2 regions of the Nonomuraea sp. NPDC003560 genome follow, and region 2 is predicted to be linked to the other one. Evidence: riboswitches for the same ligand, from Rfam matches in the RefSeq annotation. Region 2 holds a riboswitch; the other holds the start of a gene.
The links. Region 2 has a riboswitch for cobalamin ahead of ACFYUV_RS29415 (CbtB domain-containing protein). Riboswitches for the same ligand answer to the same signal wherever they lie in the genome.
Positions count from the first base shown of each region.

Region 1: it holds a riboswitch for cobalamin, as region 2 does, so the genes downstream of both, ACFYUV_RS45315 (ribonucleoside-diphosphate reductase subunit alpha) here and ACFYUV_RS29415 (CbtB domain-containing protein) in region 2, are expected to answer to the same signal.

Region 1 is NZ_JBIAOF010000016.1:194,888-198,843, reverse strand. It holds gene ACFYUV_RS45325 (TetR/AcrR family transcriptional regulator) at 1-140, shown strand, start outside; gene ACFYUV_RS45320 (alpha/beta hydrolase) at 225-1,172, opposite strand; cobalamin riboswitch at 1,374-1,579, shown strand; gene ACFYUV_RS45315 (ribonucleoside-diphosphate reductase subunit alpha) at 1,708-3,956, shown strand, end outside.
Region 2 is NZ_JBIAOF010000008.1:126,820-130,775, forward strand. It holds gene ACFYUV_RS29405 (MFS transporter) at 1-740, opposite strand, end outside; gene ACFYUV_RS29410 (nuclear transport factor 2 family protein) at 851-1,282, opposite strand; cobalamin riboswitch at 1,459-1,588, shown strand; gene ACFYUV_RS29415 (CbtB domain-containing protein) at 1,623-1,814, shown strand; gene ACFYUV_RS29420 (CbtA family protein) at 1,824-2,609, shown strand; gene ACFYUV_RS29425 (histidine phosphatase family protein) at 2,615-3,166, shown strand; gene ACFYUV_RS29430 (VWA domain-containing protein) at 3,163-3,956, shown strand, end outside.

The DNA.
Region 1 (3,956 bases), on a different contig from region 2:
CGCTGGCCGACATCCTCCTGGCCCCGCTGGGCCCCGACGTCTACGCCGAGCAGCGCAGGCGCGGGCTCACCCCCGAGCAGATCACCGCCGCCCTGGCCCGGCTGGCGCACGGCATCGTCGCCCGGGACGCCGGGCGCTGACCGCGCCGGTGTCGGCTCAGCTCGGTGGCCCAGCGGTCGAGGGCGAGCGCGTTCCCGGTGATGACGGTGCGCTCCGGTCGCGGGTTACGCGGTGAGGGCGTCGCGGAGGAACCCCAGGATGTCCGCCCGCGCCTCCTCGGCCTGGGGGGCCAGCACCGGCATGCTGAGGAAGGCGTGCCCGGCCTCGGGGTGCTCGGCCAGGCGGGCGGGGGTGCCGGCGGCCTGCAGCGCCTCGGCGTAGCGGCGGCCGTGGTCGGCGATCGGGTCGTGGGTCGGCACCGCCACGAGCGCCGGGGCCAGCCCGCCCAGGTCGCCGGCGTGCAGCGGGGAGAGCGCGCGGGCGTCCGTCCCCTCGGGCACGGCGAGCCGGTGGAACAGCCGCAGCACCGGCACGCTGAGCGTCGGGGTGTCGGCGTACTGGGTCATCGACGGGTGGTCGAACATCGTCCCGGCCACCTCCACGGCGGGGTTGACCAGCACCTGGGCCTTCAGGGGCAGACCGGCGTCGCGGGCCCTGATCGCCGCCAGGGCGCAGATCAGCCCGCCGCAGCTCTCGCCGAACAGGACGGCCCGCGCCGGGTCGACGCCCCACTGCGCGGAGTGCTCCAGCACGTGCCGGAGCACGTCCCAGCCGTCGTCGGCGGCGGCGGTCAGCGGCGTGTGCCAGTCGAGCAGGCGGTGGTCCACCGAGACGACGACGGCGGGCAGGTGGGCGGCGAGGTGGCTGTTGACCCAGTCGCTCTGCGGCGCCGTGCCGACGAAGCCGCCTCCGTGCACGTGCAGCACGAGCGGCAGGACGTCCCCCGGCTCGGCCGCTCGGGGCCGGTGGACCCGGACGCGGATGTCGCGGCCGGGCAGCGCCACCGTCCGCCAGTCGATGGCGGCGCCGGGATCCGGCCGGCCGGTGATCGCCTGTGCTTCGACGGAGGCGCGCAGCCGGTTCTCCGCCTCGACGTAGGCGGCGAGTTCGGCGGGGGTGATGGTGTCCCAGTCCGGCGTGACCGGACGGCGGCCGGTGGAGGTCTCGCTCATGGTGGTCTCCTCAGGTTTTCGCTACTTGAAGTATCGATACCTAAGGTAGCGAAAACCGGGCATGGCCGGCCTATGACCTCGATCACATCTCGTTCCGCCCGTGAGGCACGCGGAGAGCGGCCCCGCGGCAGGTGACCGGATCGGAGCGGGCGTTCTTCGCAACACGAGATGTTGGGTGTGACTTTTTGATCCGCCCTATATATGGTGTCTCCCGCAGCCGGTTCGGTCGCCCCGCCAGGGCGGCCGAGGCAAGAGGGAACCCGGTGGGAATCCGGGACTGCCCCGCAGCGGTGAATGGGAACGACCGCCGTCAGACGCACTGGGCCGAAGGCCCGGGAAGCGACGGCCAGTAGGCAGCGACAGCATGCCCATGAGTCCGAAGACCTGCCGGCGCGCCGCGCGCGATCATGCGCGCGCGGCTGGTCCGAGGCCGCGCGGGACGGTGGACGGCACCGGCGAGAGGGCTGTGGCGCCTCGCCGTCCGCCTCCTGCGCGCGTTCTCGGCCACTGACCGAGTTCACGAGGGGAGAGCGCAGTGACGGTCACAGGGGACCCGATGACGGACCTGGCCGGGACGGCGCGGGCGGACGCCGACAGGTCCGCGCCGCGGCGCGTCCAGATGCAGGTGCGCAAGCGCAACGGCACCGCGGAGCCGGTCGACGTCAACAAGATCGTACGTGCGGTGGAGCACTGGGCGACCGATCTGACGGACATCGACCCGATGCGGGTGGCCACCAAGACGATCAGCGGCCTCTACGACGGGGCCACCACCGCCGAGCTCGACCGGCTGTCCATCCAGACGGCCGCCGAGATGATCGGCGAGGAGCCGCAGTACTCGCGCCTGGCCGCGCGGCTGCTGTCGGGCTACATCGACAAGGAGGTCCGTGGGCAGGGCGTGGCCTCCTTCAGCCAGGCGATCCGGCTGGGCCACGCCGAGGGGCTCATCGGCGACGAGACCGCCGAGTTCGTCAACGCCAACGCCCGCAAGCTCGACGACGCCATCGACGTCACCGCCGACCTGCGGTTCGAGTACTTCGGGCTGCGCACGGTCTATGACCGCTACCTGCTGCGCCACCCGTCCACCCGGCTGGTGGTGGAGACGCCGCAGTACTGGCTGCTGCGCGTGGCCTGCGGGCTGGCCGAGACGCCCGCCGAGGCGGTCGGCTTCTACCGGCTCATGTCGTCGCTGGCCTATCTGCCCAGCTCGCCGACGCTGTTCAACTCCGGCACCCGGCACACCCAGATGTCCTCCTGCTACCTGGTCGACTCGCCCCGTGACGAGATCGGCTCCATCTACGACCGTTACGCCCAGGTGGCGCAGCTGTCGAAGTTCGCCGGCGGGATCGGCATCTCCTGGTCGCGGGTGCGCTCCCGGGGCGCGCTGATCCGCGGCACGAACGGGCACTCCAACGGCATCGTCCCGTGGCTGCGCACGCTCGACGCGTCCGTGGCCGCCGTCAACCAGGGCGGCCGGCGCAAGGGCGCGGCCTGCGTCTACCTGGAGCCCTGGCACCCGGACGTCGAGGAGTTCCTGGAGTTGCGCGACAACACCGGCGAGGACGCCCGCCGCACCCACAACCTCAACCTGGCCAACTGGATCCCCGACGAGTTCATGCGCCGGGTCGAGGCCGACGGCACCTGGTCGCTGTTCGACCCCGACGAGGTCCCCGAGCTGCCCGACCTGTGGGGCGAGGCGTTCGAGGAGGCCTACCGCGCCGCCGAGCGCGACGGCCGGTACGTCCGGCAGGTCAAGGCCCGCGACCTGTACGCCAAGATGATGCGCACCCTGGCCCAGACCGGCAACGGCTGGATGACCTTCAAGGACGCCGCCAACCGCCTGTGCAACCAGGCGGCCGAGCCCGGCAACGTCGTGCACCTGTCCAACCTGTGCACCGAGATCGTCGAGGTGTCCAGCGACGCCGAGACCGCGGTCTGCAACCTGGGCTCGGTCAACCTCGCCGCCCACCTGACGGGCACGGGCCCCGGCGGCGACATCGACGGCGGCATCGACGGCGACATCGGCGGCGGCATCGATTGGGAGCGGCTGCGCGCCACCGTCCGCACCGCGGTCACCTTCCTCGACCGGGTGATCGACATCAACTACTACCCGAGCGAGCAGGCCGCGGCCAGCAACCCGCGCTGGCGTCCGGTCGGCCTCGGCGTGATGGGCCTGCAGGACGTCTTCTTCGCCCTGCGCCTGCCGTTCGACTCGGCCGAGGCCAAGGAGCTGTCCACCCGGATCGCCGAGGAAATCTACCTGTCGGCGCTGGAGACCTCCGCCGGCCTGGCCGAGCGCTTCGGCGCCCACCCCGCCTACGACCAGACGTGGGCGGCCCGCGGCCGGCTCCAGCACGACCTGTGGGGGGAGAGCGGCACCCAGGCCGGGCGCTGGGACGCGGTGCGCGAGCGCATCGCCGCCCACGGCCTGCGCAACTCGCTGCTGATCGCGATCGCGCCGACCGCCACCATCGCCTCGATCGTCGGCTGCTACGAGTGCATCGAGCCGCAGGTGTCCAACCTGTTCAAGCGCGAGACGCTGAGCGGGGAGTTCCTGCAGATCAACAACGCGCTGGTGGCCGAGCTGAAGTCGCGCGGCCTGTGGAACGACCGCGTCCGGGCGGCCATCAAGCAGGCCGAGGGCTCGGTGCAGGGCATCGCCGAGCTGCCGGAGGAGGTGCGCCGGCTGTTCCGCACCGCCTGGGAGCTGCCGCAGCGGGCGCTGATCGACATGGCCGCCGCGCGCTCGCCGTTCATCGACCAGAGCCAGTCGCTCAACCTGTTCAT
Region 2 (3,956 bases):
AAGGTCGCCAGCGTCGGCAGGCTGCCCCAGCCCGCCGCCCCGCCGGTCGAGATGCCGTAGACCAGGGCGAACAGGCCGCCGCTCGCCAGCAGCGCGCCGGGCACGTCGAGCCTGGCCCGGCCGCGTACGGCCGTCTCCCGCACGACCGTCACCGCGCCCGTCATGACCAGGACGCCGATGCCGAACAGGATGAGCATCGTCCAGCGCCAGTTCAGGCCGCTGGTGATGAGCCCGCCGCCGATCGTCCCGACGACGAAGCCCAGCGACAGCAGGGCGCCGTTGACGCCCAGCGCCCTGGTGCGCTGCGGCCCTTCGGGGAACGTGCCGGTCATCAGCGCCAGCGCGGTCGGGCCGATCATGGCCGCGGCCACGCCCTGTCCCGCGCGGGCCGTCACCAGCAGCCCCGGGGTCGGCGCCAGCCCGGCCAGCAGCGAGAACACCGAGAACGCCGCCACGCCGATGACGAACAACCGGCGCCTGCCCACCATGTCGGACGCGCGTCCGAACAAGGGCATCAACGCGGCCGTCGGCAGCAGGCAGGCGGTGGCCACCCACTGCAGCGCCGGGGCGGAGAAGAAGCCGAGGTCCCTGCCGATCTCCGGCAGCGCCACCGTGATGATCGAGTAGTCCAGCCCGGTCATCAACGTCGCGCCGCACAACGTGATGAGGACGAGCCAGCCGCGCAGCCCCCATCGCGGGGTCGTGTCAGCGGCGGTCAGGTCGTGTGTGTCCGTCGTCATGCGGCCAGAGTGCGGCCGGCCGCGAAGATCGACCAGAGCCCTGCTGAGGGTACATCTGTCAGGTGCAGGACGGGCGGACGCGGGGGCGATCCGTCGCGTCCGGCAATTCGCTAAGGACGCTGCAGAATCACCGAGTCGGAGAGCTGGGTGAGCAACTCCAGTTGATCGAAATAGAGGCGCAAACTCGTGATGAGCCCGTCTTCCACTGTGCAGACATAACAGCATCGCAAACGAACAGGGCGGCCCGTGGGGTGAAGCACCTGACCGTCGGGCATGGTGTATGGGCCTCGGTGAGTTCCGACCATGAGAAGCTCGTCGACGGTTGTGGCCTCACACTCGGAGGACTCCGTGATCACGGCCCGGACGTCGGGGAACGCCGTCCAGAACTCCTCCAGATAGGAGGCCAGCTCGCTGTGTCCCTGAGATACGCCTTCGGGGCTGATGGACACTCCGGCCGGGCTGAAAGTGCCGAGCAGTGCCGTCATGTCGTGGGCGTTGAACGCGTCCGTATAGCGGTCGCGCACCTCGCGGGAAACATTCATGGCACCGGGTCCTCCTATATTCGCTCGATGCCCAGCGTGGCTGTCGATATGCAGTCGAATGACCAACGCAGGCTAGATCCGCAGACTCGACGAGGTGAAATTCTGGGCCTTTCGCAAAGGCGCGCCGCGCAGCGGCAGGTGGCCCAGGGGCACCGGTCGCATGTTGACGCGAACGTGAGGAAAGGATACGTTCCGGTAGATTTCACGGTTGTCCAAGGGAAATCCGGTGAGATGCCGGTGCGGACGCGCCACTGTATCCGGGACGTAGATCCCGGGAGCCAGGTCGCTTGGCAGCCGTGACCTCGTGATATGGGACGCGTGACCCCTGAGGAGGCTTGACATGACCGGGTTGTCCACCCCGTCGACGATTCCCTTTCCCCGCCTGCGCCCTTGGCTGCTGCTGGCCGTGCCCGTGCTGCTGCTGGTCGCCTACCTGGTTCTGATGGACAACGGCGCCATCTCCCAGACCGGCACCTTCCTGCACGAGCTGATGCACGACGGGCGTCACCTGCTCGGCGTGCCCTGCCACTGAGGGCCCGTCATGGTACGCACCTTCCTGGCCAGAGGTCTGCTCGTCGGACTCCTGGCCGGACTGATCGCGGGCGCCTTCGCCTTCGCCTTCGGTGAACCTCGCGTGGACCACGCGATCGCCTTGGAGGAGGCCGCCGCCCAGGCCGAGGCGCCCGATCCGGACGCCGGGACGGCCGGGCACAGTCACGCCGAAGCGGCCGAGCACAGTCACGGCGAGGACGCCGTGGTCGGCAGGCCCGTGCAGAAGGCGGGGCTGTTCCTGGCCACCGGGCTCTACGGGCTGGCCGTGGGCGGGGTGTTCGCCCTGGTGTTCGCCGGACTGCGCGGGCGGGTCGGCCCGCGTTCCGACGCGCGGCTGGCGCTGGCCGCGGCCGGGACGGCGTTCGCCGCGATCATCCTCGTGCCCTTCGTGAAATATCCGGCAAACCCGCCTGCGGTGGGCGACCCGGACACCATCAACAGCCGCACGCTGCTTTACGTGGTGATGATCCTCGTCGGGCTGGCGGCGACGGCGATCGCGGTGGCGACGGCCCGCCGCGTCGACGGCGGCCCGTGGGCGCGCTGGACGGCGGCGGCGGTCGCGTTCCTGGTGCCCGTCGTCGCCGCGTGGTGGTTGCTGCCGGCGGTCGATGAGGTGCCCGAGGGGTTCCCCGCCACGCTGCTGTGGGAGTTCCGGCTCGCCTCGCTCGGCACGCAGCTCGTCTTCTGGGCGGCGTTCGGCGCGCTGTTCGGCTGGGCGAGCGACCGGGCGGAGCGGCGTACGGCGGCTCACCCGCTGGTCGCGGCGCCGAGCTGAGCAAGGTGCTGTTCGTCCGGCATGCCACGACACCGGGGATGCGGGCCGGGTGCTTTCCCGCCGACGAGGACGCCGACGCGGCGAGCCTGACCAGGGCCGCCGCGGCGGGGCCCGTCGAGGCGGCGGCGGCATGGGCCGCTCCCTGCAGGGCCGCGCGGCAGACGGCCGCCGCCATGGGGCTGGCGGCCCGCGAGGCTCCCGCCCTGGCGGAGGCGGACTGCGGCCGGTGGCGGGGCCTGCCGTACGGACGGGTCGCGCTGGCGGAGCCGGACGCGCTGGCGAGCTGGCTGGCCGACCCGCACGCCGCCCCGCACGGCGGCGAGTCACTGAGCGCGCTCGCCGCCAGGGTGGCGGGCTGGCTCGACTCGGTACGGGACGAGCCGCGGGCCGTCGTGGTCTGCGACGCGGGCGTCATCAGAGCGGCGCTCGGCCATGTCCTGGGGCTGGATCCGCTGCGCGCGGCCCGTTTCGACCTGGCTCCTCTGTCCACCACCGAGCTGACCGTCGCGCGGGACGGCTGGCGGGTGGTCCACGTCAACCGGAAGGCTGAGTCTTGATCGTCACCTATCCGTTCAGCGCCGTCGTCGGGCTCGGCGACCTGAAGCTGGCGCTGGTGCTGAACGCGGTGTCGCCCCGGGTGGGCGGGGTGCTCGTCCGCGGGGAGAAGGGAACGGCGAAGTCCACGATCGTGCGGGCGCTGGCGGCCCAGTTGCCCACGGTGTCCGTGGTGCCGGGGTGCCGGTTCGCCTGCGACCCCGCCGTACCCGACCCTGAGTGCCCGGACGGGCCGCACGAGCCCGACGCCGGGCGGGTGGAACGGCCGGCCGCCCTGGTGGAGCTGCCGGTCGGCGCGTCGGAGGACCGGCTGGCCGGCTCGCTCGACGTCGAGCGGGCGCTGACGGAAGGGGTGAAGGCGTTCGAGCCGGGGCTGCTGGCGGCCGCCCACCGCGGTGTCCTGTACGTGGACGAGGTGAACCTCCTGCACGACCACCTCGTGGACCTGCTGCTCGACGCGGCCGCGCTGGGCACCTGCTACGTCGAGCGCGAGTCGGTGTCGGTGCGCCATGCCGCCCGCTTCCTGCTGGTGGGCACCATGAACCCGGAGGAGGGCGAGCTGCGTCCGCAGCTTCTGGACCGGTTCGGGCTGACGGTCGAGGTCAGGGCGTCCCGCGACCCGGAGGAGCGCGCCGAGGTGGTGCGGCGGCGGCTGGCCTTCGAGGCGGACGCGGCGGCGTTCGCGCGTCGATGGACGGCAGCGGAATCGGCGTTGTCGGCCCGCATCGCCGCCGCCCGGTCCCGGGTTCCCGGCGTGCGGTTGCCGGACGCCCGGCTGCGGCAGATCGCGAC